4 regions of the Sphingomonas sp. P2_B6 genome follow, and region 4 is predicted to be linked to each of the others. Evidence: predicted binding sites of a transcription regulator. Region 4 holds the regulator's gene; each other region holds the start of a gene.
The links. The regulator LexA, encoded in region 4, represses DNA repair genes until DNA is damaged. The targets are predictions, from matches to a motif close to GTTCCNCNCTTGTTCT.

Region 1 (7,487 bases), on a different contig from region 4:
CGGGATGCTCGAGGTCCATTGGCCGTAGATGCGGCGATTGGCGGCATGGAGGATGATCGCGCGGCGCCGCGCGCGGGTGATCGCGACATAGGCGAGGCGGCGTTCCTCCTCCAGTGAGGCGATGCCGCCCTCGTCGAGCGCGCGTTGCGAGGGGAACAGGCCTTCTTCCCAGCCGACGAGGAAGACGGTGTCATATTCCAGGCCCTTGGCGGCGTGGATCGTCATGATCGTCACCCGCGCCTCGCCCGCCTGTGCCTCGTTGTCCATCACCAGGCTGACATGCTCGAGGAAGGCGCCGAGATTCTCATACTCCTCCATCGCGCGGATCAGCTCGGTGAGGTTCTCCAGCCGGCCGGCGGCCTCGGCCGATTTCTCGGCCTGCCACATGCCGGTATAGCCGCTCTCGTCGAGGATCTGCCGGGCCAGCTCGGGATGCGGGATCTCGCCCGCCATGCCGCGCCAGCGCGCCATGTCGCCGACGAGATTGCCCAGTGCGCGGCGCGCGGCGCCGGTCAGCTCGTCGGTGTCGAGGATGCGCGCGGCGGCGACGGTCAGCGGCACATCCTCGGCGCGGGCGAGCTGGTGGACCTTCTGCACTGCCTTGTCGCCAAGGCCGCGCTTCGGCGTGTTGACGATGCGTTCGAAGGCCAGGTCGTCGGCCGGCTGCGCGACGACGCGCAGATAGGCGATCGCGTCGCGGATCTCGAGCCGTTCGTAGAAGCGCTGCCCGCCGAGGATCTTGTGCGGCAGGCCGATAGTGATGAAGCGTTCCTCGAACTCGCGCGTCTGGTGCTGCGCGCGGACCAGGATGGCGATGTCGTCGAGGCTCTTGCCCGCCCGCTGGCAGGACTCGATCTCCTCGCCGACGCGGCGCGCTTCCTCGGGGCCGTCCCACACGCCGAGCACCTTGACCTTCTCGCCCTCGCTCGCATCGGTCCATAGCGACTTGCCGAGCCGGCCGCTGTTATTGGCGATCACGCCCGAGGCCGCGGCGAGGATGTGCGGGGTGGAGCGGTAATTCTGCTCGAGCCGGATCACCCTGGCGCCGGGGAAGTCCTTTTCGAACTTCAGGATATTCTCCACCTGCGCGCCGCGCCACGAATAGATCGACTGGTCGTCGTCGCCGACGCAGCAGAGGTTCTTGCTCTCCTGCGCGAGCAGGCGGAGCCAGAGATACTGGACGCTGTTGGTGTCCTGATATTCGTCGACCATGATATATTTGAAGCGGCGCTGATAGTCGGCGAGCACGCCGCGATCGCGCTTCAATATGGTCAGCATGTGGAGTAGCAGGTCGCCGAAATCGCAGGCGTTGAGCGCCTTCAGCCGGGCCTGGTATTGCGCGTACATCTCGCGCCCGCGGCCATTGGCGTAGAGCTCGCTTTCGCCGGCATCGATGTCGGACGGCGTCAGGCCCTTGTTCTTCCACTGGTCGATCAGCCCGGCGAGCTGGCGCGCGGGCCAGCGTTTCTCGTCGAGATCGGCGGCGAGGATGAGCTGTTTCAGCAGGCGCAGCTGATCGTCGGTGTCGAGGATGGTGAAATTGCTCTGCAGCCCGACCAGCTCGGCATGGCGGCGCAGCATCTTCGCGCCGATCGCGTGGAAGGTGCCGAGCCAGGGCATGCCCTCCACCACATCGCCGACGAGCCGGCCGACCCGGTCGCGCATCTCGCGCGCGGCCTTGTTGGTGAAGGTGACCGACAGGATCTCGGACGGCCAGGCCTTTTTGGTGAAGAGCAGATGGGCGAGGCGCGCGGTGAGCGCCGCCGTCTTGCCCGTGCCGGCGCCGGCAAGGACGAGCACCGGGCCCTCGGTGGTGAGCACGGCCTCGCGCTGCGGGGCGTTCAGGCCTGACAGGTAAGGCGGGTCTTGAGGTGTGGGCGCGGGGAGACTCATCGGTGAACAGGTAGGGAACGCGGCGGTTTGGGGCAAGCTTGCTTCTGCTCCCTCTGCCCTTGCGGGAAGGAGGAGCGGAAAGACGGAAGGGTGAGCGTGATCGCATTTGGAGCGGCGCGACAAGGGAGGCGCCGGAGAAGGGGGTTCACGCGAAGGCGCGAAGCCGCGAAGATGTTTGGAGGCGATCGAACGGACCGCGTATCACGGAGCGTCTATCCAAAACTTCGCGGCTTCGCGCCTTCGCGTGAACCAATTCTTCCGTTTCACCAGGCCAGAAACAAACGCGGTGCGCTCGATATGTGATCACCCTGCCCGCCGGGAGAGGGAGAATAGCGAGTCTTCACGCCGTCATTTTTCCTCGGCTACAAAGTGACCGCCACCTGGAGTCGCATCATCATGATTTCACGCCGAAACCTGCTCGGAGGAATGGCCGCCGCAACGATCCTGCCCGTCGGTGGACTGCGGGCCGCCGCAGCGGCGCGGCCGCCGGTGACCATCCCGATCGCACTGGAGGAAGGCCGCGTGCTGGTGGCGTGCGGCGTGGCGGGGCAGGGGCCGTTCTTCTTCGCGATGGATACCGGTGGTGTGGTCGGCCTGATCCGGGACGATCTCGCGAAGCGGCTGGGGCTGGTGAAGAAGACGACCGCGTCGCTCGGCATCGGCGGGGAGAAACGCATCTACCCGATCTACGATGCGCGCGACTTCATCATCGGCGGCAGCCTGCGCGACGAGGATGTGGCGCTGGCGGGAACCGACCGGGTGTCGTTCGGCGACGACGTGTCGGGGTCGCTCGCGGCGGGGGCGATGACCGCCTTCGACAGCGAGCTGGATTTCGGCAAGGGCGAGTGGCGCATCTACCGCGACGGCATCACGGATCGCACCGGCTATGTCCGGCTCGCCTCCGAGATCCGGCATCACAATCTGGTCAACGGGTCTGCCTATATCTTCGCCGACGTGATGCTCGACGGGCAGAGCTATCGCTTCCTGCTCGATACCGGCGCGCCGGTCGCGGCGCGGCTTTATGGCCCTGCCTCGCGCAAGAGCGGCTTGTGGAACGATGCGAAGCCCTGGGTGCCGCTCGCGGCGCGCGGGGAGCATGCGAGCCGCCTGGTGCGCGCGGGCAGCCTGCAGATCGGCGATACGAGGTTCGATGCGCCGCTGGTCGTGGTCGAAAGCGGTTCGGCCGGCCGCTACGAGATCGCGGACGGCTATATCGGCCTGCCCCTGCTGCGCCGCCTCAACCTGGCGAGCGACGTCAAGGCGGGCATCATGTGGGTCCGGCCTAACCAGCTTCCGCCCGTTCCGGACCGTTACGCCATGTCCGGCATCTGGATCGACCGGAAGGGCGAGGGCATCATGGTCGGGCAGGTCGGCCGCGGCAGCCCGGGCGAGAAGGCGGGCGTGCAGGTGGGCGACGAGATCGTCGGCGAGCGGTTCGGCCCGCTGATCGGCAAGCTCGACGGGCGGCGCAGCGGCGCGGTGGCGGTGCCGTTGTCGCTCCGGCGCGGCGGCCGGGCGCTGCAGGTGACGGTGACGCCGGCGCCCTATCTTTGAGATGAAAAGGGTGGCGGACCTGCCTCGTCATCGGTAAAGACGCCGCCCAGGACGAACGACAAGGGCTGCGAAGCCGACGGCCCCGGGAGGGGACGGACCTTGTCATCAACTTGTCACACAAGCGCGCAAAGCGGTTTCACCATGGCAACGACATTCTCAACGCTCGCCGATTCGGACGAGCGATCTTCTGGTGGGCCCCGGCTCGATCAGTCGATGCATCCTGCCGGCCGCTGGCTGTTCCTCGCGGTGCTGCTCGGCGGCCTGGCCTATGCCGGGTTCAGCATCTTCATCGACACCGCCCAGGTCGGTGAGCAGATGGCGACGGGCGTGTTCCTGTTCCTCGGCCTCGCGCTGGTGATCGCGCTCGGCTTCGAGTTCGTGAACGGATTCCACGACACCGCCAACGCCGTCGCGACGGTGATCTACACCAACTCCATGCCCGCGCATGTCGCGGTGGTGTGGTCGGGTTTCTTCAATTTCCTCGGCGTGATGTTCTCCAGCGGGGCGGTGGCCTATTCGATCATCACCCTGTTGCCGGTCGACCTGATCCTGCATGTCGGCAGCAATGCCGGCTTCGCGATGATCTTCGCGCTGCTGCTCGCGGCGGTGATCTGGAACCTCGCGACCTGGTATGTCGGCCTGCCCAATTCCTCCAGCCATGCGCTGATCGGCTCGATCCTCGGCGTCGGCTTCGCCAACCAGCTGCTGTCGGCGAGCAAGGGCGGCACCTCGGGCGTCGACTGGAGCCAGGCCTACAAGATCCTGACCGGGCTGTGGATGGCGCCGCTGATCGGCTTCTTCGCCGCGATGGCGCTGCTGTTCGTGATGAAGATGGTGCTGCGCAACCCCAAGCTCTACCGCGAGCCTGAGGCCAATGCGCCGCCGCCGCGGGGCATCCGCGCGCTGCTGATCGCGACCTGCACCGCCGTCTCCTTCGCCCATGGCGGCAATGACGGGCAGAAGGGCATGGGCCTGATCATGCTGATCCTGATCGGCTGCGCGCCGACCGCCTATGCGCTCAACCGCACCATGCCGGAAAGCGCGATGCCGGCCTTCGTGGCGAGTGCGACCAGCGCGGCCTCGGCGTTCAGCGGCCATGCCGCGGGCGCCGCGAGCAACGACGTGGGCGTGGCGCGGGACACCCTGACGCGCGCGCTCCAGACCAAGCAGGCGGCGAGCCCGCAGGTCTATGCCGCGGTCGATACGCTGTCGCGCGACGTGAGCCAGCGGATCAGCGGCTTCGGCTCGCTCGACAAGGTGCCGGCGGCGGCGACGCCGAACCTGCGCAACGACATGTATCTGGTGCTCGACACCACGCGGCTGGTGACCAAGGATCCGGCGGCGGCGAAGACCTTCTCCGGACCCGAGCTGAAGACGATCGACGGCTATCAGAAGCATCTCGAAGAGGGCACGCGCTTCATCCCGCTCTGGGTGAAGATCACCGTCGCGATCGCGCTGGGGCTGGGCACGATGGTCGGCTGGAAGCGGATCGTCGTCACGGTGGGCGAGCGGATCGGCAAGACTCACCTGACCTATGGCATGGGCGCCTCGGCCGAGCTGGTCGCGGCGGGCACGATCTTCGCGGCCGAACATTACGGCCTGCCGGTGTCGACCACGCATATCCTGACCAGCGGCGTCGCCGGCGCCTCGGTGGCGAACGGCGCCGGTCTGCGCGCGCGTACGATCGGCAGCATGGCGCTGGCCTGGGTGATGACGCTGCCGGCGGCGATGCTGCTGGCGGGCGGGCTCTACTGGCTGATGCTGACCTTGCTGGATACGTTCGCGACGCGTTGAGGAGTCCCTTTCTCAACGGGAGAGCGAAGGGAGGAGCGAAGCGACGAAAAAGGGTGGGGCGACCGCCTTCACCTCATACGTCATGCCGGACCTGTTCCGGCATCCATCGTCCCGTAAGCGCAACGAGCATTGTTTCTCCGGCACGATGGACCCCGGAACAAGTCCGGGGTGACGGACCGGAAAGGTAGTGCAGGCCATTTCGCCGGCTCTGTCGGAAGAGGGAATAGTTTCTTGACCGAAAGGACTGGCCGCGCGAACCAGTGGCCATGAACTCATCCCCCATGACCGCGCACAAGCGCGTGCTGCTCGCCAGCCTGATCGGCACCTCGGTCGAGTTCTACGATTTCTACATTTACGCGACCGCCGCCGCCTTGGTGTTCGGGCCGCTATTCTTTCCGGCCGAGGACCAGTCGGCGCAATTGCTGCTGTCCTATGCCAGTTTCGGCCTCGCCTTCATCGCGCGGCCGGTGGGTGCGGCGATCTTCGGGCATTTCGGGGACCGGATCGGGCGCAAGTCCACGCTCGTCGCCTCGCTGATGCTGATGGGCGGATCGACCGTCGCGATCGCCTTCCTGCCGACCTATGCCCAGATCGGCTGGGTCGCGCCGCTGATCCTGTGCATCCTGCGGTTCGGCCAGGGGCTCGGGCTCGGCGGCGAATGGGGCGGGGCGGCGCTGCTCGCGGTGGAGAATGCGCCGCCGGGCTGGCGCAACCGCTACGGCATGTTCCCGCCGCTCGGCGCGCCGGTGGGGTTCATCGCGGCGAACGGTTTCTTCCTGATCCTCGGCGCCACCCTGACCGATGCGCAGTTCCGCGACTGGGGCTGGCGGCTGCCCTTCCTCGCCAGCGCGGTGCTGGTCGCACTGGGGCTGTGGGTGCGGCTGAAGCTGACCGAGACACCGGCCTTCCTCGAAGCCGCGAAGGAGGAGAAGCTGCCCAAGGTGCCGATCGTCACCTTGTTCCGCGATCATCTCCGCCCCACCATGGCCGGCATCTTCGGCGTGGTGGCCTGCTTCGCGCTCTTCTACCTCGCGACCGCCTTTGCGCTCGGATACGGCACCACGACGCTCGGCCATAACCGCCAGGCGTTCCTCGCGGTCGAACTCGCCGCGATCCTGTTCCTCGCGCTTGGCGTGATCGTCGCGAGCGTGCTGGCGGATCGGCACAGCGCGACCGCGATGCTGCGCTGGGGCTTTGCCGGCGCCGCGGTGGCGGGGCTGCTGATGGGGCCGATGCTCGGCGCGGCGTCGCTGTTTGTCGTGTTCCTGTGGCTGGCCTTTGCGCTGTTCGTGATGGGCTTTGCCTATGGCCCGCTCGGCGGCTGGTTGCCCGAACTGTTCCCGGCCGAGGTGCGCTATACCGGCGTGTCGATGACCTTCAATGTCGGCGGCATCCTGGGCGGCGCGATGGCGCCGATCGTGGCGTCCTGGCTGGCGGCCAAAGGCGGGCTGGGGCTGGTTGGGGTCTATCTGCTGGTGGCGGGCCTGCTCAGCTTTGGCGGGCTGGCTCTGCTGCGCAAGACACGCGTGCCTTTGGTGTAACCGTCATGCCGGACTGGTTCCGGCATCCATGTCTGCGCAAGAGCCTCAACTGATGGGTGTGCGGCACGATGGACCCCGGAACAGGTCCGGGGTGACGTAGTGAGTAGGGCTAGCCGGCGCGGCGCAGCAGGGTGATCTTCATCTTGCCGTGCGTGCGTTCGGCATCGCTCGTGAAACCATCGACCTCGACCGTCTCGGTCTTGGCGGTCTCGATGCTGATCCAGGTCGCGTCACTCACCCAGCCGAGCCGGTTGAGCCGGTCGAGCGCGACCATGCCGGCGCCGGTGCCATAGGGCGGGTCCATCAGGATCACGTCGAGCGGCTGGGTGGCGGGCGGCAGGGCCAGCACCGATTGTGCGCGGACATCGGCTTTCGTGCCGAGCTTGGCGATATTGGCCTTGAGGGCATCGATCGCGGCACGGTCCTGCTCGACGAAGATGCACGATCCTGCACCGCGCGACAGCGCCTCGAGCCCGAGCGCGCCCGATCCGGCGAAGAGATCGGCGACCGCCAGCCCCTCGAAGCTGCCGAGGCGGCTGGTGAGCATCGAGAACAGCGCCTCGCGTGTGCGGTCGGCGGTGGGGCGGGTGGCATCGCCCTTGGGGGCGATAATGGCGCGGCCGCGCCACAGGCCGGAGATGATACGCATGACTTATTTCCGGGTGCGGGGTTTGGGCTTGGGTTTGGCCCAGCCGGCCTTGGGGC
Region 2 (7,629 bases), on a different contig from region 4:
GCATTCGGGGTCGGTCCCGATCAGCACCCCGATTTCCTCGCGCGTCGCGCGCAGCACGAAATCACCCGGTGTCCGTCCCTGCGAGACGATCTGTCGCCCGCGCACCTGTGGCGAGGCCGATCCCCGCGCGCCCGCACCCATCGACACGCCCGGCAAGGTCAGGGCGAAGGCCACCGCCTCGTCCCAGCTGAAGCTCATGCCTTGGCTTTGCGCGGCTTCGATCGCGGCCGCGCGGCGCTCCAGTCGCGGGATCGTTCGATCATCGCCTGGACTCGCTCGGGATCGGCGCTGTCATAACGCACCAGCACTCCGGGCCAGCCCTGGTAATGCGGCGTCTGCCAGAAGGTCTCCGGATCGGTTTCCATCAGCATTTCCTTGGTGTCCTGGTCGATCGCGAGCACGAAGGAATCCGCTTCCCGGCTGGGATGGAGAAAGGCACGGCCGTTCGACACGATCTTGACCGCCGGGCTGCCATAACTGGTCGACATTTCCGTGTCGGGCAGGCCGAGCGCGAACGCGGTGATGCTGTTCCAGTCGAAACTCATTCGCCGCGCTCCTTCAGCTCCTGCCAATAGGCCATGCGTTCCGCGATCCTTTTCTCAACGCCACGCTCGGTCGGGGTGTAGAAGGTCTGGGGGCTCATCTCGGCCGGCCAGTAATTGGACCCGGAGAACCCTTCCGACGTGTCGTGGTCATAGGCATAGCCCTTGCCGTACCCGATATCCTTCATCAGCTTGGTCGGCGCATTGAGGATGTTCTGCGGCGGCATCAGTGATCCGGTTTCCTTCGCGCTGCGCCAGGCGGCCTTTTGTGCCGCATAGGCCGCGTTGGATTTGGGCGCGACGGCGCAATAGAGGCACGCCTGAGCGATCGCGAGCTCGCCCTCGGGCGACCCCAGGAAATCATAGGCATCCTTGGCGGCGAGGCACTGTACCAGCGCATTGGGGTCCGCCAGCCCGATATCCTCGCTGGCGAAGCGCGTGATCCGGCGGAGCACATAGAGCGGCTCCTCGCCAGCGGTCAGCATGCGCGCGAGATAATAAAGCGAGGCCTGCGGGTCGGATCCGCGCATCGATTTGTGCAGCGCGGAGATGAGATTGTAATGCCCCTCGCGATCCTTGTCGTAGACGGCGACCCGCCGTTGCAGGAACGCCGAGAGACCGGCCGGGTCGAGCAGTTCGGGCAGGTTCACCGAAAACAGCGTCTCGGCCTGGTTGAGCAGGAAACGGCCGTCGCCGTCCGCGCTGGCGATCATCGCGTCGCGCGCTTCGGGGGTGAGGGGCAGGGGCTGCCCCATCGTCTCCTCGGCACGGTCGAGCAGTTTGCCGAGCGCTGCCGCGTCGAGGCGATGGAGGATGAGCACCTGCGCCCGGCTGAGCACCGCGGCGTTGAGTTCGAAGCTCGGATTCTCCGTCGTCGCGCCGACCAGCGTCACCGTGCCGTCCTCGACATAAGGCAGGAAACCGTCCTGCTGCGCTCGGTTGAAGCGGTGGATCTCGTCCACGAACAACAGGGTGCGCTTGCCGATCCGGGCATGCTCGCGCGCCTCGGCGAACGCCTTTTTGAGGTCCGCCACGCCCGAGAACACCGCCGAGATCGCCACGAACCGCAAATCCACCGCATCGGCGAGCAACCGCGCGATGGTCGTCTTGCCCGTGCCCGGCGGTCCCCACAGGATCATCGACGACAGCCGCCCCGCCGCGACCATCCGCCCGATCGCGCCTTCGGGCCCGGTCAAATGCTCCTGCCCGACGACCTCCTCCAGCCGTTGCGGCCGCAGCCGGTCGGCCAGCGGCGCATTCTCGGAAACCGCTTCGCGGGCAGGGGGATCATAGGTGGCAAAAAGGTCGGCCATGCCCGGAACATAGGGTGGACGGCCGGAAGGTGCCACCCCGCCATGGCGCGCTGCACCCCGTGAAAAATTCCCTCTTGTCAAAACCGACTCAAGATATATCTTAGACGCATCGTGATACACAAAAAGGAAGACTCATGTTTCATCATATGCGCGGCCGCGATTGCGGTCCCCGGGGCGGACGCTTCACGCGCGGTCCCTTCTCCTTCCAATGGGAAGTGCACGGCCATGGCGAACGCGGCGGCCGGAGCCGCCGGATGTTCGATGGCAGCGAGCTGCGGCTCGTCCTGCTCAAGCTGATCGAGGAGCAGCCGCGTCACGGCTACGACCTGATCCGCGACATCGAGGAGCGGACCGGCGGCGCCTATGCGCCGAGCCCCGGCGTGATCTACCCGACCCTGACCATGCTCGACGATATGGGCCTGATCGAGGAGCAGAAGTCAGAAGGCGCGAAGAAGCTCTTCGCGATCACCAATGCGGGCCAGGCGCTGCTCACCGAGCGCGAGGAAGAGGTCGAGGCGCTGTTCGCCCGGCTCGAGGACCTCGGCTCGATGCGCGAGCGCACCAGCGGCGGCCCGGTCCGCCGTGCCATGGGCAACCTCAAGGCAGTGCTCCAGCAGAAGCTCGGTGCCGGCGAGGTCGATGGCGACACGCTGCACCATATCGCGGCGCTGATCGACGAAGCCGCGCAGAAGATCGAGCGGCTGAAATAACGCGTGACGCGTTTGCAACTCCTGCGCCGGCGGCTGGGCATCGGCCCGGCCGCCGGCACCGACGACCGAATGAAGAAAGGACAGCGCTCATGGACAGCGCAACCGCCAGCGTGCCCACCACAAGCGGCAGCAAATATCTCCAGCAGCTGTGCAAGCACTGGCAGCACAACCTGACCGTCGAGTTTACGCCCGAACACGGCACCGTCGTGTTCCCGAAAGACGCGCGCGGTGCCGATCATCCCGGCGACGGGCTGGTCACCTTCGATGCGCGTGCCGAGGCACTCGATGTCCGGATCGATGCGACCTCGCCGGAACAGCTCGAAGGCCTGAAGGGCGCCGTCGCCCGGCACCTCGATCGCTTCGCCTTCCGCGAAGCGCCTCTCACGTTCGACTGGAAGTAACCCGGGCTGGGGCTATTTCCCCCGCCGCTCCAGCACCGCCAGATACGTATCCAGCACCGCCTGGTTGATCGTCTCCCAACGATAACCGGCGGCCTTGGCGTGTCCGGCTTCCCCGGCTGAATGGCGGAAATCATCATCCTCGCAGAAACGCTGCAGGGCATCGGCATAACCCTGGATATCGGTTGGATCGACGATCAGCCCGGTCACGCCGTCATCGATCAGCCCGACCGCGCCCGATGCTCGCGCCGCGACCACCGGCACCTTTGCCGCCATTGCCTCCAGCGTGACGTTGCCGAACGTTTCGGTCACGCTGGGATTGAAGAACACGTCCATCGAAGCGACCGCCCGGCCCAGATCGTCGCCCGACTGGAATCCGGCGAACACCGCATCCGGGATTTCCTGCGCGAACCAGTCGCGCGCCGGGCCTTCGCCCACCACCAAAGTCTTGTGCCGCACACCCCGCGCATCAAGCGCGTGCATCGCCTGGGCGAATACGTCGAGGCCTTTTTCCTTCACCAGCCGACCGAGAAAGCCGACCGCGATCTCGTCGTCCGCGATGCCCAGGCCGCGTCGCCATTGCATGTCGCGGCGACCGGGATTGAATCGGTCGTGGTTCACCCCGCGTGACCAGCGCGAGATATGCGCCGTCACGCCCCAGTCGCGCAGGATCTCACCCATCATCTGGCTCGGCGCCAGCACCTCGTCCACGCGCGAATAGAATTTGCGCTGGGCGTTGATGATGATCGGTTCGAGGAAACCGATGCCGTAATAACGGACATAGGTCTCGAACCGCGTATGGTACGACGCGACCGAGGCGATATTATTCCGCTCGGCATAACGCACGGCGGCATGCCCCAGCAAGTCGGGCGCCGAGACATGGATCAGGTTCGGTGCGAAGGCGTCGACATCGGCCCGGGTCTTCGCCGGCATGCCGCGCGCGAGCTTGTACTCGGCGCGCCCGGCGGGAAGCTTGATCGAGGGTACGCTGACCAGATCGCCGGTCGGGGCAAAGGCTGGGCGGCGGCTGGTCGGGGAGTAGACGCGCACCGTCGTCCCCTGTTTCAGGAGGTGGCCGACGAGGAGATTGAGTGCCTGGTTCGCGCCATCGCGCGTATAATTGTAATTGCCGCTGAACAGCGCGACGCGGAGGTCTTTCGCTTGCATGGCGGGCGCATAGACCCCCCGGAGCCAAACGCCAATCTCTGCTCTGGTCGCATTCGCGTTAAATTCAGTTCATGGCGAGAGGTGCATCGTGGCCGCAGGCCCCTACGTTCATCCGCAAAGGAGACCTTCATGACCGATCTGTCCGATTTCCCGATCACCAAACGCTGGCCTGCGCAGCATCCCGACCGCATCCAGCTTTATTCGCTGCCAACGCCCAATGGCGTGAAGGCATCGATCATGCTCGAGGAAACCGGACTGGCCTATGAGCCGCACTTCGTCGATTTCGCCACCAATGATCAGAAATCGCCGGAATTCGTCTCGCTCAATCCCAATGGCAAGATTCCGGCGATGATCGATCCCAACGGGCCGGGCGGCAAGCCGCTCGGCCTGTTCGAAAGCGGGGCGATCCTGCTGTATCTCGCCGGCAAGACGGGCAAGTTCATCCCCAACAATCCCACCGGCCGCTGGGAGGCGACGCAATGGGTGATGTTCCAGATGGGCGGCGTCGGGCCGATGTTCGGCCAGCTCGGCTTCTTCAACAAATTCGCCGGCAAGGACTGGGAGGACAAGCGCCCGCTCGGCCGCTACGTCGATGAATCGAAGCGCCTGCTCGGCGTGATGGATGCCGCGCTGGCGGGCAAGGACTGGTTCCTGGGCGACGACTATACCATCGCCGACATCTCGATGCTCGGCTGGGTCCGCAACCTGATCGGTTTCTACGAAGCGCGCGATCTGGTTGGCTTCGATGACTTCGAGAACGTCGCGGCCTGGCTTGAGCGCGGCCTCGCCCGCCCCGCGGTGCAACGCGGACTGACTATTCCGGCAAAACCGGCCTGACCCTCTTTTCCTCCCCATGGAACATGGGGAGGGGGACCACTCGCTTCTTCAGCGAGTGGTGGAGGGGAAGGCCACAGGCGTTGGCGGTCGTGGCATGCCCCTCCACCACCAGCGTCGCCGGCGGTCGGAAAAAAGAAAAGTTTGTTCCCCTCCCGTTCTTTTCCCGCTAAGGCCTCGCACATGGCGAAACCCCAGAAACGCTATGTCTGCCAGGCCTGCGGATCGGTCGCGAACCGCTGGGCGGGGCAGTGCGCCGATTGCGCGGAATGGAACACGCTGGTCGAGGAGGTGGGCGGTACCGTTACGCCCTTCCAGGCCAAGCATAACCTCCAGTCCGGCGGCCGCGCGATGACGATGGTCGGCCTCGACGCTGAAGTCGCCTTGCCCGAACGCCTGCCGAGCGGCATCGCTGAATTCGATCGGGCGTTGGGCGGTGGTTTCGTCGAGGGTTCGGCAACGCTGATCGGCGGCGATCCCGGTATCGGCAAGTCCACCCTGCTGCTTCAGGCGGCGGCAAAAATGGCGCTGGCCGGTCTTTCGGTCGCCTATGTCTCCGGCGAAGAGGCCGCCGATCAGGTTCGCTTGCGCGCGCGGCGTCTCGGCCTGGGCCATGCGCCCGTGCAGCTGGCCGCTGCCACTTCTACTCGGGATATCCTGACGACCATGCGTCAGGGGCCCGCACCGGCGCTGCTCGTGATCGATTCGATCCAGACCATGCATTCCGACCTGATCGAAGGCGCCCCCGGCACGGTCAGCCAGGTCCGCGCCTCGGCGCAGGAACTGATCCGCTTCGCCAAGGAACGGGGCACCGCGGTGGTGCTGGTCGGCCATGTCACCAAGGACGGCAGCATCGCCGGCCCGCGCGTGCTCGAACATATGGTCGATACGGTGCTCAGCTTCGAAGGCGAGCGCAGCCATCAGTACCGCATCCTCCGCGCGATCAAGAACCGCTTCGGCGGCACTGACGAGATCGGCGTGTTCGCGATGGTGGCGGAGGGGCTGGCCGAAATCTCCAACCCCAGCGCGCTGTTCCTTACGCAGCGCGACGAAGGCGTGACCGGCACGACGGTGTTTCCCGCGCTGGAGGGCACGCGCCCGGTGCTGGTCGAGATCCAGGCGCTGGTTGTCCGCCTCGCCAGCGGCGCCACGCCGCGGCGCGCGGTGGTCGGCTGGGATTCGGGCCGGCTGGCGATGGTGCTCGCAGTGCTGGAGGCGCGCTGTGGCCTCAGCTTCTCGTCCTGCGAAGTCTATCTCAACATCGCCGGGGGCTACCGGGTGCAGGATCCCGCGGCCGACCTGGCCGTGGCGGCGGCGCTCGTCTCCGCGTTGTCCGAGCGTCCGGTGCCGCCCGATGCGGTGGCATTCGGCGAGATCGCGCTGTCGGGCGAAATCAGGCCGGTGGCGCACGGCGCGCTCAGGCTCAAGGAATCGGGCAAGCTCGGCTTCGAACGCGCGCTGGTGCCGGCCGCGATCACCAGCGAGAAGACCCCGCTCAAGCTGTCGGGATTCCGCACGCTCGGTCAGTTCGTTGACCATATGCTGGGGCGCGGCTAGCGACGGTGCAAATCGTCGCCACATAGGCGGCCAACCAAAACCCCGTTCGTGCTGAGTAGGGGCTGAGCTTGTCGAAGACCCGTATCGAAGCGCCCTCGCTTGGGGCATTGTCCTTCGATACGCCATTTCGACAAGCTCAACGGCTACTCAGGACGAACGGAACGGGCAGGTAACGGACGCTGATGGGACTGACCGCACTCGACATCCTCGTACTGATCGCGGTCGGCGGCGCCGCCATCCTCGGCCTGATGCGCGGCTTCGTGACCGAGATCCTGTCGCTGTTCGCCTGGGTCGCGATCGTCTTCGCGATCAAGCTGTTCCACGCGCCGCTCACCCTGCTCCTGTCGGGGTCGGTCGGCACGGTCACCGGCGCTGCGGTGCTGTCTTTCGCGCTCATCGCCGGCATCACCTATTTCGCCGGACGCGCGGTGGCCAATGCGCTGGGCTCGCGCACGCGCGATTCGATCCTCGGCCCGGTCGATCGCGCGCTGGGCTTCGGCTTCGGCGCGGTGAAAGGCCTGATCCTTGCCAGCCTCGGCTTCCTGCTCGTCGCGCTGGTGACCGACACGATGAGCGGCGGCCCGAGTCATCGGCCCGAGTGGCTGACCGCCGCCCGAACCTACCCGCTGCTCAACACGACCAGCGCGAGCATCGCCGACTTCGTCGACCGCAGGCGCAAGGGAAAACCGGTGTTCGGCCCGGCGGACAATGCCGCCACGCCCACCAATAGCAGCGAGGAGCGGCCATGAACGCGCCACTCTATAATGCCGAGATCCTGCGCCTCGCCGCGACCATCCCGTATCATGATCGCCTGTCCGATCCGATGGGCAGCGCGGAGAAGCGTTCGCCGGTGTGCGGCAGTCGCGTGACCGTGGACGTCAATGTCGACGAATCCGGCCGAGTCAGCGAGGTCGGCCTGCTGGTGCGCGCCTGCGCGCTTGGCCAGGCATCCTCGTCGCTGATGGGTGCCAGCGTGATCGGCAAGACACCCGAGGAACTGGCCACCGCCCGCGACGCGCTGGCCGCCTGGCTCGCGGGGGAGGGGCCCTTGCCCGATTGGCCCGGTTTCGAGCTGTTCACGCCCGCGCTGCCGCACAGCGCGCGCCAC
Region 3 (7,629 bases), on a different contig from region 4:
CGCGGTCGAACTGGGCCTTGCGCACCTCGTCCGAGGGCATCAGCGCGGCGTCGTAGATCAGCGTGTAGACGATGCGCGACTTGCCCGTGCCGGCCGGCTCGACCGCGAGCGTGCCGTTATAGGCGAAGGTCGCCATGCCGCCGGCGGTCTGGCCATAGGTATAGGAGTGCGCGGTGCTGGCGACCATCGGTTCGAGCGTGGTGTCGTTCAGACGGCGGATCGTGCCGACATCGCCGCTACCCGAGACGATCTCGCATTTCACCTTCAGCCACTCGGCGATCGCGCAATAGCCGCCGACCCGCTTCCACACTGCGTCGGCGGAGCGGTCGACCAGGATCTCCTTGCGGATCACGACATAGTCGGATGCCGCGGCCGGCGTGGCGGCGGCCATCAGGGCGACAAGGGCTGAGGCAAGGGCGGCACGTGCGATCATCGGTCATCCTGTCCGGTGGTTTCCGCGCCTTCCTATGGCGATTGCCGGAGGATGCCAAAGTGATTGTTCGAGTCACGCCGTGTCGGGTTTCACCGGCTGGGGATGGTTCGGCTCGAGGATCAGCGTCTTGCCCTCGACCCGCCAGGATTTGAGCCGCGACAGGAAGTTCATCCCGATCACGTCGGTGTCGCCGAAGGCGGGGGAGACCACCACGGCGAGGTCGCGCGCGACGATCGTGCCGAAGCGCAGTTCCGGGATCGTGCCGGTCAAGGCGTTGACCGTGCCATTGGCGGTGCGCAGCACGACCGGGAAGGGGGTATCCTTCACCTCTACCCCGGCGTCGGCCGCGGTTCCGGCGGAGAGCGCGGTCACCGTCGCGCCGCTGTCGACCAGCATCCGACGCTCGACCCCGCCGATGCGCGCATGCACCCAGAAATGCCCGTCATTCGCCATGCGGATTCGCACTTCCTTGCCGACCACTTCCTGCTTGTCGGCCTGGAGCATGGCGGCGACCTTGGCGAGATAGGGATCGAAGCGCCCGCGGTCGCGCACCAGCATCACCACCAGCCCGCCGAGCACCAGCCAGATGACCAGCGTGGTCAATGTCCGCACCACCGGCATGCGCCGCCCGATCACCGCCGCGATCAGCAGCCCGGCGAGCAGCAAGTAGAGCGGCGTGGTGGCGCCAAGATCGGGGAGCATCCTGCCTCTTCGTCCATGCGGCTATCGTCGAACGCGTAAATATCCAGCCGTCACCATGTATGAAGCCTGACCGTTCCGCGAAAGGCTGGCGGCATTCGTAGCGAAGCGCCCGCATCGGAGTGGCTGGACGACGCGCAGCGTAAGCGCTTCCATAAATGCCGTCGGCCGACGGAACAGTTTCAAGGTCGGATCGTTCAGGCCACGCCAACCGCATCGGGCTCACACCTAGTCGGGGGTAAACCAGGCCGGTTCGGACAGCATCGTCCGGCCTGGTTTCATTTCCCGCCCGTTTCCCCCGCCAGTTCCGATGCCGTTTCGGCAGCGCACCATCGTGCCTTTGCCGCGGTTCGCCGAACCCGTGCGTGTCGTCCGCTTGATCACCTCACCAGCTTGTGATTGAGCAACGCGCAGGCGGGGCGGGGGCCCGGCTTGAGCAATGACGAGCGGGACGATTGATGTTTGGTGCGATCGCTTTTGCCTATGGCCTGCTGACCAGCTTCGTGTTGTCGGGCGCAAGTCTCAATCGGAAGAAACGGCAGCCCAATCCGCCGGTCCTGGTCTATGTCGGCCATGTCTGTTTCGGCTGTTCCGCCGGGCTTTCCGTCCTGCTTTTCTGCCATGCGGGGCGGCTCTGGCTGCTCGGCGGCTGAACGCAAACGGGGCGGCCGAAGCCGCCCCGCGCCGTTGGTTTCGGGAACCGGTTAGCGAACCGATCCGCGACGTACCAGGTTGACGATCGCGAGCAGCACGACCGCGCCGAGCAGCGACACCAGGATCGTCGAGATGCTGTACCCACCGCTGGTGATCGGCGGAACGCCGAGCAGCGGCGACAGAAGGAAGCCGGCAAGGACCGCGCCGACGATGCCGACCACGACATTCAGGAAAACGCCCTGCTGCGCGTCGGTGCGCATGATCATGCTGGCAAGCCAGCCAATGACGCCGCCGACGATCAAAAGTATAATGAGACCCATCTTGCTCTCCATGACCAATGAAACAGCGCGGAGGCTTTCGCGGGCGCGCCGGGCTCTTTCATGAGACCTGGCAACATAACGGACGGAATCGCCTGGCGTTCCTTCCCCTGTAACGAAGTTGTTACAGGCCGAGCAAAAGCTGGTTCACGTCCTGCGCCGGTTCGTCGGCGTCCAGCCCCTCCAGGATCGCGCGGGCGAGCGTTTCCGCCGCCCGCGCGCGGAGCCGCGGATCGCGGACGGCGATGCCGATCCGCGCCCAGGCGGGCGCCGCCAGGATGACAGGGGCGAGATCGGCTGGGGCAAGGTCTGCGGCGAATCGGCTCATGTCGTGAAACTAGATCAAAACGGGAACATCGGAAAGCGCCAAAATGGTGATATCCCGAGGGGATGTCGCAGACGGCGTTGGCGGGGCGGCGATCCGGCGGCGTTAGGCGAAGCGCCGGCAAGCATGCTTCTTCTTCTCGCGCCGGCGCGTTACACGGTGTGATGTTGCGCGGCCCCGCTCCCAAGGACAGCTTCCTCAACCTGCGCCGCAAGAGCCGGACGCCCATCTGGCTGTCGCTCGTCTGCCGGGTGCTGCTCGCGCTCGGGCTGATCGGCATCGCGCTGTCGGTCCATTGGCTCGACCGGGATGGCCTGCGCGACAATGTCGACGGCCATGTCACCTTTCTCGATGTGCTCTATTTCACCATGATCACCATCACCACGGTCGGTTATGGCGATATCGTGCCGGTCACCCCGCAGGCGCGGATGTTCGACACCTTCGTGGTCACGCCGGTGCGGCTGTTCGTATGGCTGATCTTTCTCGGCACGGCCTATGATTTCCTCCTCAAGCGCGTCTGGGAGAAATGGCGTATGAGCGTGATCCAGCGGCAATTGAGCGGCCACTTCGTCGTGGCCGGCTATGGCACCAGCGGCGCGGAGGCAGTGTGCGAGCTGATCCGCCGCGGCAAGCCGGCGGACACCATCGTGGTGATCGACGAACGCGCCGCGGCGCTGCGCCTCGCCGAGGAATGCGGCGCGGCGGTGCTGGAGGGCGACGCCACTCGCAACGCGACGCTCGAGGCTGTCAAGATCGACAAGGCGCGCGCGATCATCATTTCGGCCGGGCGCGACGACACCTCGATCCTGATCGTGCTGACCGCGCGGCGCCTCGCGCCCGACGTGCCGATCAGCGTCATCATCCGCTCGGAGGACAATGAGGCGCTGGCGAAACAGGCCGGCGCCACCACGGTGATCAACCCGGCGAGCTTTGCCGGGCTGCTGCTCGCCGGGTCGACCCACGGGCCGCACATCGCGGACTATATGGCCGATCTCGCGGCCGCGGACGGCCGCGTCGCGTTGCACGAACGGCCGGTCAAGGCGGAGGAGGTGGGCCGCCCGCTGGCCCAGATCGGCACCGGCCTCGGCATGCGCATCTATCGCGGCGACAGCGCCTTCGGCTTCTGGGAAATCGAGGCGGGGCGCCTCGAAGCCGGGGACTCGATTCTGGAGGTGGTGCCGCGTTAGAATCCGTGCGCGCGACCCGGCGATCACGCCTTTTAGAGCATTGGGTACGGAGCTGGCGCCAACAAAGTTCAATTTGATGACAATCGCGTCATTTTTGTTGGAACTGCCATCACTTTGGTGCATTGTTGCTGCGAGAGGATACAAGCCGAAAAGGTCGCTTAAATGAGCAAAGTGATGCTGCCGCACCAGCTTGATTTGCTGCGGGGACACGCCAGGCTTTCCGGTGTCGTGGGTTTCATGATTGCCACGATCTTGTCATTGGCGATATGGGTGGTGCTGCTCCTTCTTATTCTGTGAGATGACCAGAGGACGGCGTCATACCGCGCCGCCTCTTGACCCAGATCATTGCGCTCCCGTTTCCGCGGGTGGATGCTCCTTCACGAGGAGACAGGCCTGTGGAGATTTCGTGGAACGAGGATGCAGTCGCAGCGGTTCGCCCGCGCGACGGCGACAGGGCGAGCGGAGATCTGGAAGTCGTTGCGCAAGGGTCGCTGACGCGCGTACTTGATAGCATTGCTGCCGGCTTCGCGGGGGATATCCCGCGCATGCGCATTTCCTTTCCCGAACGCTGCAAGCCGCCCTTCCGCTATGAGGGCGCCGAGATCGCCGCGCTGCTGGCGGAGCGCAGACGCGTCGCCGCGCTTGCATCGTCCGTCGCGACGCCCACCCAGGCCAGGCGGGTCCGGCCCCTGGTGCGATAACCGTCCTTCGTATCTGGAGTATCTTGCATTAAATCGGCGCCACCAACACCCGTTCGTCCTGAGTAGCCATCGAGGAGCCGCGTAGCGGCGTATCGAGAGCCCGTATCGAAGGACAGGTTCCGTGCGACAACCTGTCCTTCGATACGGGCTCTCGATACGCCTTCGGCACCTCGCTCCCTACTCAGGACAAACGGATCGGATTTAGCGCTCGCTCTAGCGGGGCCCAGCTGGACCGGCGGCATGCGCCGTTTCCCGCGGCGATCGCATGACGGTGGCATGATCGGATCGGTCAGAGCCGGTCGATAACGGGGCCATCGCAGCCCCAAGGAAAAGTGCGGGGGCAAGCGGGTTGCCATGGCGGCCGATGCCGACCATTTGCCTGCCTCCTCCACTCCGTCTGCGGCGCAACGCCCGGGCACAGGCAAAACCGTGACCGACCACGCTCCATCCCCTTCCTTGGCGCCCGCGGGCACCGGCATCATGCTGGGCGTCGCGGCCTATATAGTCTGGGGCGTGCTGCCGCTGTACCTGAAGCTGCTGCAGCATGTGCCGGCCAGCCAGATCCTGGCGCATCGCATCCTGTGGTCGGTGCTGATGCTGGTCGTCCTCGCGCTGTTGTTCGGGCGCGTGCGGTCGATCCTCGCGGCGGTGACGCGGCGCACGCTGCTGATGCTGATGGCCAGTGCCCTGCTGATCGGGGTCAACTGGCTGGTCTATATCTGGGCGGTGCAGAATGCCCATGTGCTCGATGCGAGCCTGGGCTATTTCATCAATCCGCTGGTCAATGTCGCGCTGGGCGTGGCGGTGCTGGGGGAACGGGTGCGGCGCGTCCAGGGCGTGGCGATCGCGCTGGCGGCGGCGGGGGTGCTGGTGATGGCGCTGTCCAACGGCAGCAGCATCTGGATTTCGCTGGTGCTGGCGCTGACCTTCGGCATCTATGGCCTGATCCGCAAGGTGGTGGCGATCGATGCGCTGGGCGGGCTGCTGATCGAGACGATCCTGCTCGCGCCCTTCGCCTTCGGCCTGTTGCTGGTCGCGCATGGCGGCGGCGAGGGCGCGTTCGGCCGCGAGACCGCGACCGACCTGTTGCTGGTCGTGGCGGGCGCGGTCACCGCGGCGCCGCTGCTGCTGTTCGCGGGTGCCGCGCGGCGCATGCCTTATGCGGCGCTCGGCCTGCTGCAATATATCGCGCCGACCTTGCAGTTCCTGCTCGCCGTCTTTGTGTTCGGCGAGCATCTGCGCCCGCACGACCTTGCCGCCTTTGCGCTGATCTGGACCGGGCTGGCGGTCTATGCCTCGGACAGTATCCGCGCGACTCGGGCGGCGGCGCGGGATGTTGTCGGGCTTCGGCCCTCGACCCGGTAGATCGGTCGTCGTCCGCCGCCGAACGGCTCAGGATTTCCCCGCATGGTCGCCATATTCCCAGTCATAGGGAGTGCCGGTTTCGCCCAGGATGAAGCGGACCAGCGCGGGATAGGCCGCCTCGGCCCGCACGTCGTTGGACAGGATCAGCACGCAGCGCTGGCCTCGTTCCAGGCAGACCATGGTGTTGCCGGTCTGCTCGTCATGCCCGCCCTTGAAGAAGCCATGCCCCTGCGGCCCGTCGAACACGATAACGCCGAGGCCCGCCGCCAGGCCCTTGCGGCGCTCGGCCACCGGCAGATCGGGCGCGAGATTGGGGAATTGATGCGCGGTCGCGATCGGCAGGCTCGGCTTGACCATTTCGGCGCGTGAGGCAGGGGACAAGCCGTCGCCGCGCACCAGCGCCGCGACGAATGTCGCAAGGTCGGCGATGCTGGTGTCCATCGATCCGGCCGCGCGCACGTTCGACCGTTCGTCATGCTCGACCGGCTCGCCCTTGTCGTTCCAGCCATCGGCCAGGTTGGGGCGGAAATCGGGGCGCCAGGTGAGGCTGGTGCGCGTCATGCCCAGCGTCGCGAAGATCGCATCGGTCAGGCCGCCGACATCGAGGCCGAGGCCCTGGGCCTTCCGGCCATGCTCGATGACGAACTGCAACAGGCTGAACCCTTCGCCCGAATAGCTGAACTGCGTGCCCGGATCGAAATGGATACGCAGCTTTTCATCGGGTTCGAGGAACCAGAAATTGCGGAAGCCCGTGGAATGCGTCAGCGCCATGCGCGGCGTGATGCGCCGCCAGCGATCGTCGCCCGCCAGGTCCTTGTACGGACCATATTTGCCCGGCGCGATCGCCGCGCTGTCATAATCGGGCAGGGGCCGGTCGAGATCGGCGGCGAACGGCGTATCGAGCGAGAGGACGCCGCGGTCGACCAGGGTCAGGGTGGTATAGGCCATCACCGTCTTGGTCAGCGAGGCGCCGTACATCACGGTATCGGTCAGCAGCGGATCGCCCTTGGCATTGCGGATGCCGTACGCCTGGACATGGACCACCTTACCCTTGTCGATCACCGCGATCGCCATGCCCTTCGCGCCGGTCTCCGCCATGGCGGCGCGGGCTCGCGCGTCGATCGCCTTTGCTGACGGGAGGCGTTGGGCGCTCGCGGGGGTGGCGATCAACGCCATCAGGCAAAAGACCAGGGTTCGCATGCCGCGGAATCTATCCGCGCCGGGGCCGCGGGGCCATCGGAAGTTTGACGCGGGCAATGTTTATTGTGCACCGCAGCAACAAACCGGCCTATGATCCGTTGAGCAGGTGCGGACGACTCGTTCGCCCCCTGGGGGACCGATCATGCGTACGCTTTCCGACACCATCACGCGGCTCGCCGCGGCCCAGGCCGGCATGGGGCAGGCGTTCGCCGGCGGCGCGGACCGGCTGACCGACATGGTCCTCACCGGCGCCAATCCGGGCCAGCTCGCGGCGCGCATCCATGTTCCCGAGGGATTGCGGCCCGGTGCGCCGCTGGTCGTGGTGCTGCACGGCTGCACCCAGAATGCTGCGGGCTATGATCACGGATCGGGCTGGTCGACGCTCGCCGACCGGCACGGCTTCGCGCTGCTCTATCCGGAGCAGAAGCGCAGCAACAACGCCAATCTCTGCTTCAACTGGTTCGAACCCGGCGATGTCGGCCGCGACGGCGGCGAGCCGCTGTCGATCCGGAACATGATCGGCCAGATGATCGCGGAGCATGATCTCGATCCGTCACGGGTGTTCGTGACCGGCCTCTCGGCCGGCGGTGCGATGACGGCGGTGATGCTCGCGACCTGGCCCGAGCTGTTCGCCGGCGGCGCGATCGTCGCCGGGCTGCCTTACGGTACGGCAGCGGGCGTGCCCCAGGCGTTCGACCGGATGCGCGGCCATGGCGGGCCCAAGGGTCAGGAACTCTCCGCGCGAGTC
Region 4 (7,629 bases):
GAAATCGGGGGTGGATTCATACACGAACACGGAAAGGTCGCGCGTCAGGGTCGGAATATAGCCCACGCCGTTCGCCTTGATCGCGGCGATCAACGCCGGGTCGACGTCCCGGTCGCGGATGCTGTGCGCCAGGATGTCGGCGCCGGCATCGACCACGCCCTTGGTCTCGTCGGCGGTGAACATATGGACGGCGATGCGCAGCTTCTCGAGATGCGCCTGGTCGATCATCGCGCCATAGACGGCCGGGGTGCGGATCGGCGCGTCGGGCGGCCCTTCCAGCCGGATCTTGATGATGTCGACGCCGCGCGCGGCATTGGCCGTGACGGTCGCGCGGCCTTCCTCGGGCGTCTTCGCCGTGAGTACCGGGCCGGAGACGTAGAGCCGGGCCATGCCGGGCCCGTACGGCGCGGTGCGCAGTTCGTCGCGCAGCTTCACCGTTTCCACCCCGTCATCGCCCAGGCTGTAGACGGTGGTGACGCCGTAGCGGGCGTAGAGCGCCAACTGGTCGGTGAGCTGGGTGCGTGGCGGCACCGCCGACTTCGCGTCGAAGAACAGATGGCCATGCGCGTTGACGATGCCGGGCATGATCGTCTTGCCGGTCACGTCGATCACCGTGGCACCGGCGGGGACCCGGGTCCCCGCTTTGGTGCCGACCGCGACGATCTTGCCGTCGGTCACCACCACCACGCCGTTCGCGATCGGTGCCTTGCCGGTGCCGTCGATTACGCGTGCACCAGTAAAGGCGATCGTCTCGGCCTGGGCTGGCGCCAGTGCGACCAGCGACAAAACCCAGAGACCAAGCCCGCTCAACAACCGCATGCTCTCAACCTCCCGACGCCAAAGCCGGAGCATAGCAGCGCGGTCGCGCTTGGGTAGCGCGGTTCAGCTGTCTCCGCCGCCAAGCCGGCGTTTCCGCTCGAGGATCCGCACCACGCCGAAGATCACGAACAGCACGACCGGGATCAGCGCCACGACCTGGAAGGACCGCGTCGCGGCATAGGCCAGCACGTCGTTCAGCACCGGCCCCGGCTGAAGCGCGGCGAACGCCGCCTCGCCCCCTGCCCGCTCAAGCTTGGCCTTGTCGTAGATCGCGCCGAGCTTGGGCAGCACCAGTTGGATCGCCATCGCGCCGGCAAAACCGACCAGCCCGATCGTCCAGGCCCCGCCGCGCGGATAGCGATAGGCCACCGCCGCGATCATCGTCGGCCACATGAAGGCGACACCCACCGCCCACACCGTCGCGGCGACCAGCGCCGTCACCGGCGAGGAGGCGACGCTCAACAGATACAGACCCAGGCCGGCCGGTATGGTGCACAGCCACAACAGCCCCATGTCGGACACGCGGTGCGACAGCACGCCGGCGAAATGCCGCATCACGAACATGATCGCCGACACATAGACGAGCAGGAGGATGCCCTTCATGCCCACCGTATGCGTGAGCGCGACGTCCACCCAGGAACCCGGCGCCAGCTCGGCCGACGCCGTCAGGAACATGATCGCGAAGAAGATCCAGAAGGTCGGCCGCTTGAACGGCACCGCGATCATCTCGCCGAACCCCACGCCCAGCGCGGCGCTTTCGGTCGGCGGGAATTTCTGGGTGAGCGTCCACAGGCCGAAGGCGACGCCCGGCACCATGATCAGCGCGATGTCCCAGCGCCAGTCGAGCCCGATCTGCCCCACGCCGATGCTCGCCAGCCCGCCGACGACGATGCCCGCCGGCCACCAGGCGTGCAGCACGTTCAGCCGGTGAGTCTTGTCCGCCGGATAGAGCGCCGCCGTCATAGGGTTGATCGACGCCTCGGTGCAGCCCCAGCCCACGCCCGTCAGCGCCATGCCGAGCGTCACCAGCGTCCCGATGCCCGCGCCGCTGCCCATGCCGGGCGCGAGCACCATCAGCAGCGACCCGCCGACGAAGCTGCACGCCGCCAGCAGCAGCACCCGCTTCGCCCCGATCACGTCGAGGAATGGGCTCAGCACCAGCAGCGAAAAGGCGAAGCCGCTGAACGCCGCGCCGAGCGCCCCGCCGATCATCCGGCCCGAATTGGCCGGGTCGATCGGATCGAACACGGCCTGGCGGATCGCATCCGACGCGGCGGTGCGCATCGAAAAGGCGACCGCGGCGGTGAACAGCGCCAGCACGCAGATCCAGAACAGGGCAGTACGATTATAGGCGTCAGGCGCCGGTGCTTGCGTCATGCATCTTCCCCCGTGACATGGCCCATGGCCATGCGAAGCACCCCGCCGACTTGATCGCGGCCAGTTTGCTACCGAAGCGATTGCTATAACACTCGTTTCGAAGATGGTAGCGGTAACTGACGCGGCTGCGTCTCGACCCGTGGCGCCTCGCCGGATAGGGAGGCGGGATGATCCCCGTCGCCGAAGCCCAGGCCCGTCTGTTCGCGCTAGCTCCCTCTGTCGATGCGGAGACCGCGCTCCTGCGTGAGGCCGCGGGGCGCTGGGCCGCCCGCGACATACTCGCCCTGCGCACTCAACCTGCCAGCGATCTCTCGGCGATGGACGGCTATGCGATCCGCTTCGCCGACCTGCCCGGCCCCTTCACCCTGGTCGGCGAGAGTGCTGCCGGCCGGCCCTTCGCCGGCGAGATCAGCACGATGGAGACGGCGCGTATCTTCACTGGCGCCGCAATGCCCGCCGGCGCTGACACCGTGCTGGTGCAGGAAGAGGCCAGCCAGGAGGGCGACCTGATCCTGCTCACCGGCGAAGGGCCCGGCGCCAAGGGCAAGAACACCCGCCGCAAGGGCCTCGACTTCTCCGCCGGCGACCTGCTCATCCCTCAGGGCGCGCGCCTCACGCCGGCCCGCATCGCGGTGGCGGCGACCGGCGGGCACGGGGCTCTCCCCGTCACCCGCCGCCTTCGTGTCGCGATCGTCGCGACCGGCGACGAGCTGGTCGCACCCGGCACCGCGCCGACGGAAGACGCGCTGCCCGAGTCGAACGGCGCCATGCTGGCCGCACTGCTGGCCGACCTGCCCGTCGAGGTGATCGACCTCGGTATCCTGCCTGATCGACTCGACGTGACCACGGCCGCCTTTGCCGCGGTCGATGCCGACATCCTCGTCACCACCGGCGGCGCCTCGGTTGGCGATCACGATCTGGTCCGCCCTGCGCTCGCTGCCGCGGGCGGCAGCATCGATTTCTGGCGGATCGCGCTCCGCCCGGGCAAGCCGATGATGGCGGGCCGGCTCGGCGGCGCGGTGGTGCTCGGCCTGCCGGGCAACCCGGTCTCGGCCTTCGTCACCGCCTTCCTGTTCCTCCGCCCGCTGATCGCCACCATGGCGGGCGCGCCCGATCCGTTCCCGCGCACCGCCACCGCGATCCTCGGCGAAGACCTGCCGGCGAACGACCACCGCCAGGACTATCTGCGCGCCGCGATCCGCGACGGCCATGTCTTCGCCGCCAGCATTCAGGACAGTTCGATGCTGCTGACTCTCGCCCGCGCCGACTGCCTGATCGTCCGCGCGCCCCATGCGCCGGCGCTCGGCGCGGGCGAAGTGGTGGAAATCCTTCCATTCGCTTGACACGGCACCGGAACATTGCATAAACGTTCCCAGTCTGTTCCGACGGAGGAATTGGGATGCTTACCCGCAAGCAGCACGAGCTGATCTGCTTCATCAACGACCGGCTCGAGGCGAGCGGCGTTTCGCCCTCGTTCGAGGAAATGAAGGAGGCGCTCGACCTCAAGTCCAAATCGGGCGTGCACCGCCTGATCAGCGCGCTGGAGGAACGCAAGTTCATCCGCCGCCTGCCCAACCGCGCCCGCGCACTCGAGGTGCTGCGCATGCCGGAACGACCCGAGGCAGCACGCAAGGCTGGCGCTGCGGTTGCGGCACCGACCGGCAATGTGAAGAAGCTCCCCGAGCCTGCGAACGACGTGATCGAGATCCCGTTGCACGGCCGGATCGCCGCCGGCGTGCCGATCGAGGCGTTCGAGGGCCAGTCGATGCTCGCGGTGCCCGCGGCCCTGCTCGGCGGCGGCGAACATTATGCGCTTGAGGTCTCGGGTGACTCGATGGTCGATGCCGGCATCCTCGACGGCGATTATGCGCTCATCCGCCGCGCCGACACCGCCCGCGACGGGGAGATCGTCGTGGCACTGATCGACGACAGCGAAGCGACGCTCAAATATTTCCGGAAGGAAGGCGCGATGATCCGCCTCGATCCGGCGAACCGCGCATACGATCCGCAGCGTTATTCTCCACATCAGGTGCGCGTGCAGGGTAAGCTCGCCGGCCTGCTCCGCCGCTACGTCTGACCGGGACGGGCGCCGCCACCCGCCAGGGGTGGCGGTCGCCCGGCTGCAACACGGTGGTGACATGGCCGGTACGCAGCGTCACCGCGACACCACCGGTCTTGGCCAGCATGTCGCGGTCTAGCTTTAGCCAGCGCGGGCGGCAGCCATCGGGCAGCCAGCGCTCGCTGACCACGATATCGGCGGTGGCGCATGCCGCGATCAGCTCGCCCGCCGGCACCAGATAGGCGCTCCGCGTCGCGAGGATCCGCCAGCTCCGGCCGCCCGCTTTCTGCTCGACCAGGCAGAGATCGCGGCTGCACCGCGCCTCTGGCTGATCGGCGAGGAACAGGGGCTCGCCGTCCACCCCGCTATTCTCCGCCAGCATGTCCGACGTGTAGTCGCCGACCCGATCACGCAGCAGCGCCAGCCCGCCCCGCGCCGTGCGGATCGCCACATGCCGGCCGTCGCCGGTGACGAGCAGGTCGGGCGTCGGCGTCGTCAGCGCCCAAGCCGCGCCCATCGCGAACGGCACGCCGCCGAGCCGCCGCCAGCGCGTCCGCCACAAGGCGACCCAGAGTCCGCCGAACGCCATCAGCCCGAAAGCCCCACCCGGCATCGCCGGTAGCGCCGCGACCGATCCGGGGATGCTCGCGGTAGCATGCGCGATCCACAGCAGCAGGTCGAGCGACCGCGCCGTCAGCCACCACAGGGGCGCGCCGATCCCGGCCAGGTCGAACAACAACGCGAGCGCCTCGAGCGGCATGACGATGAAGGTGGTCAGCGGGATCGCGACGATATTGGCGACCGCGCCGTAAATGCCCGCCTTGTGGAAGTGGAACAGCGCGATCGGGATCAGCGACAGCTCGACCACCACGCCGGTCAGCAGCAGCGACAGAAGCGTGCGCCCGAGCTTCTGCCACCACGCCTGCTCGCGCGGCGCGAACCATGCCTTCACTCGCGGATGCTCATGCAGCGCGACGATCGCCGCGACCGCCGCGAAGGAGAGCTGGAAGCTCGGCCCGGCCAGCGCCTCGGGGAAGAGCAGCAGCACGATGAAGGCACCGGCCGCGACCAGCCGCAGGGTAATCGCCTCGCGCCCCATCGCCATCGCGATCAGTACCAGCAGCGCCGCGACGCAGGATCGGACCGTCGGCACCTCGGCGCCGGTCAGCCAGGTATAACCGATCGCCGCCACTGCACCCGCCCCGGCAGCGATCAGCGGCAGGCGGAAACGCAGCGCCAGCCACGGGCTGAGCGCGAGCAACCGCAACACCAATAGCATCACTGCGCCGACCACCGCAGTGATGTGCAGCCCGCTGACCGATAGGAGATGCGCCAGCCCCGACCGGCGCATCGCTTCGGCATCCTCCTCGGAGATGCCGCCCTGGTCCCCGGTCGCCAGCGCCGCCGCAATCGCCCCGCCGCCGCCCGGCGCGCTCGCCTGGATGTGTTTCGACAGCCTTTCGCGCAGGCCCGCACCGCTGGACACACCCGGGCCGACGATGCTGACCGGCCCGAAGCCACGCCCGGTAGCGCCTATCCCATCGAACCAGGCGACACGCGCATAATCATACGCCCCCGGCACCGCAGGCTGGGGTGGCGGCATCAGCCGCGCGCCGAGCCGGATCGTCGCGCCCCGCGACAGCCCGGCCGGCACATCCGCCTCGGCGAGGTTGACGCGGACATGCTGCGGCAAGGTCGGCAGCGGCCGCGTGTCCTTGCGTCCGGGACGCGCCGGAACGGCCACGACACGAACCGGCGTCAGCCGCAGCCGCACCAGATCGCGCGACGGCAGCGGCTCGACTCGTTCCACCCGCGCCTCGAAGGTCGCGATCACCGGACGTGCCAGCACCTGTCCGTCCGAACTCTCCGCCCGCCACCAGATCAGCGCCAGCCCCGCCGCCGCGAGCAGCGACCCCACCGCCACCACGCGCCCGGCCCGCCCACCACGCCCGACGGCAATCGCGAATAGCGCCACGCCGGCCAGCGCGAGCAACAGCGTCCACCACCATGCCGGATCAGGCAACACGAGCCACGCAGCGATCCCCGCCCCGAACGACACCGGCACCCACAGGAAAAGCTGATCGCGCTCGGCTTCGAGCCACAGCTCCAGCCCTGCCTTGGCCTTGCGCAACCGGGCGCCAGCCCCGATTTGAAGGAGCCGGGGTCGCGTGCTAGTGGCCTCGGCGGCTGTACTGGCCATCGATTTTCAAGTCTGGGAGCAAGCGCGTTTGGGCGCAAGGTCTGATACCGCGGCGGCCGATACCGGCACGCCCGACACGTCCGCAGTGGTGACGCGCTTCGCGCCGTCGCCCACCGGCTATCTGCACATTGGCGGCGCGCGCACGGCGCTGTTCAACTGGCTGTTTGCGCGCCATCATGGCGGCAAGTTCCTGTTGCGCATCGAGGATACCGATCGCGCCCGCTCGACCCAGCCGGCGATCGACGCGATCCTCAGCTCGATGACATGGCTCGGTCTCGACTGGGACGGCGAGACCGTGTTCCAGTTCGAGCGCGCCAAGCGTCACGCCGAGGTCGCCTATCAGATGGTCGAGCAGGGCAATGCCTATCGCTGCTACGCGACCGCCGACGAACTGACCGCACTGCGCGAGAGCCAGAAGGCCGCCGGCAAGCCGATGCGCTATGACGGCCGCTGGCGCGACCGTGATCCATCCGAGGCACCCGAGGGCGCGCCCTTCGTGGTTCGGCTGAAGGCACCCAAGGAAGGCGCGACGACGATCATCGACCAGGTCCAGGGCTCGGTCACCGTGCAGAATGAAGAGATCGACGATCTCGTCCTGCTCCGCTCGGACGGCACACCGACCTATATGCTCGCGGTCGTGGTCGACGATCACGACATGGGCGTGACTCACGTCATCCGCGGCGACGACCATCTCAACAATGCCTTCCGGCAGCTGCCGATCATCAAGGCGATGGGCTGGCCAGTGCCGGTCTACGCCCATATCCCGATGATCCATGGCAGCGACGGCGGAAAGATGTCGAAGCGCCACGGCGCGGTCGGCGTGGAATATTACCGCGACGAACTCGGCATCCTCCCCGAGGCGCTGAGCAACTACCTGCTCCGGCTCGGCTGGGGGCACGGCGACGACGAGATCATCAGCCGCGAGCAGGCGACCGCGTGGTTCGACCTGGCGGATGTCGGGAAATCACCAAGTCGGTTCGATTTGAAGAAACTCGAGAACCTGAACGGTCATTACATCCGCAGCGCCGACAATGCGCGACTGGCCGAGCTGGTGATCCCGCGACTCGGTTTCGAAATCACCGAATCGCAGGCCGAATTGCTTCAGCGCAGCATGGAGTCGTTGAAGCCCCGCGCGGCCAATCTCAACGAGCTTACGACCGGCACGGCCTTTCTT

Region 1: AC1DX5_RS21970 (ATP-dependent helicase) is a predicted target of LexA. The motif match lies at 1,897-1,912, and genes of this name have one in related genera.
Region 2: radA (DNA repair protein RadA) is a predicted target of LexA. The motif match lies at 5,111-5,126, and genes of this name have one in related genera.
Region 3: AC1DX5_RS21195 (DUF6771 family protein) is a predicted target of LexA. The motif match lies at 2,443-2,458, and genes of this name have one in related genera.

Annotation. Positions count from the first base shown of each region.
Region 1 is NZ_JBFUDK010000020.1:80,929-88,415, forward strand. Features, by position in the region: gene AC1DX5_RS21970 (ATP-dependent helicase) at 1-1,893, opposite strand, end outside; gene AC1DX5_RS21975 (pepsin/retropepsin-like aspartic protease family protein) at 2,320-3,447, shown strand; gene AC1DX5_RS21980 (inorganic phosphate transporter) at 3,589-5,241, shown strand; gene AC1DX5_RS21985 (MFS transporter) at 5,508-6,782, shown strand; gene rsmD (16S rRNA (guanine(966)-N(2))-methyltransferase RsmD) at 6,892-7,431, opposite strand; partial or broken gene AC1DX5_RS21995 (hypothetical protein) at 7,435-7,487, opposite strand, start outside.
Region 2 is NZ_JBFUDK010000011.1:21,010-28,638, reverse strand. Features, by position in the region: gene AC1DX5_RS15845 (hypothetical protein) at 1-198, opposite strand, end outside; gene AC1DX5_RS15840 (MmcQ/YjbR family DNA-binding protein) at 195-545, opposite strand; gene AC1DX5_RS15835 (replication-associated recombination protein A) at 542-1,855, opposite strand; gene AC1DX5_RS15830 (PadR family transcriptional regulator) at 1,990-2,565, shown strand; gene AC1DX5_RS15825 (DUF2218 domain-containing protein) at 2,655-2,966, shown strand; gene AC1DX5_RS15820 (glycosyltransferase family 4 protein) at 2,979-4,130, opposite strand; gene AC1DX5_RS15815 (glutathione S-transferase family protein) at 4,260-4,967, shown strand; gene radA (DNA repair protein RadA) at 5,148-6,521, shown strand; gene AC1DX5_RS15805 (CvpA family protein) at 6,704-7,270, shown strand; gene AC1DX5_RS15800 (iron-sulfur cluster assembly scaffold protein) at 7,267-7,629, shown strand, end outside.
Region 3 is NZ_JBFUDK010000019.1:87,346-94,974, forward strand. Features, by position in the region: gene AC1DX5_RS21175 (SRPBCC family protein) at 1-433, opposite strand, end outside; gene AC1DX5_RS21180 (retropepsin-like aspartic protease family protein) at 506-1,135, opposite strand; gene AC1DX5_RS21185 (hypothetical protein) at 1,591-1,785, shown strand; gene AC1DX5_RS21190 (GlsB/YeaQ/YmgE family stress response membrane protein) at 1,837-2,106, opposite strand; gene AC1DX5_RS21195 (DUF6771 family protein) at 2,228-2,431, opposite strand; gene AC1DX5_RS21200 (potassium channel family protein) at 2,593-3,615, shown strand; gene AC1DX5_RS21205 (hypothetical protein) at 3,778-3,912, shown strand; gene AC1DX5_RS21210 (hypothetical protein) at 4,161-4,316, shown strand; gene rarD (EamA family transporter RarD) at 4,746-5,681, shown strand; gene AC1DX5_RS21220 (serine hydrolase domain-containing protein) at 5,709-6,881, opposite strand; gene AC1DX5_RS21225 (extracellular catalytic domain type 1 short-chain-length polyhydroxyalkanoate depolymerase) at 7,024-7,629, shown strand, end outside.
Region 4 is NZ_JBFUDK010000014.1:19,233-26,861, forward strand. Features, by position in the region: gene AC1DX5_RS18065 (amidohydrolase family protein) at 1-819, opposite strand, end outside; gene AC1DX5_RS18070 (MFS transporter) at 883-2,196, opposite strand; gene AC1DX5_RS18075 (molybdopterin molybdotransferase MoeA) at 2,364-3,539, shown strand; gene lexA (transcriptional repressor LexA) at 3,596-4,273, shown strand; partial or broken gene AC1DX5_RS18085 (ComEC/Rec2 family competence protein) at 4,278-6,455, opposite strand; gene gltX (glutamate--tRNA ligase) at 6,484-7,629, shown strand, end outside.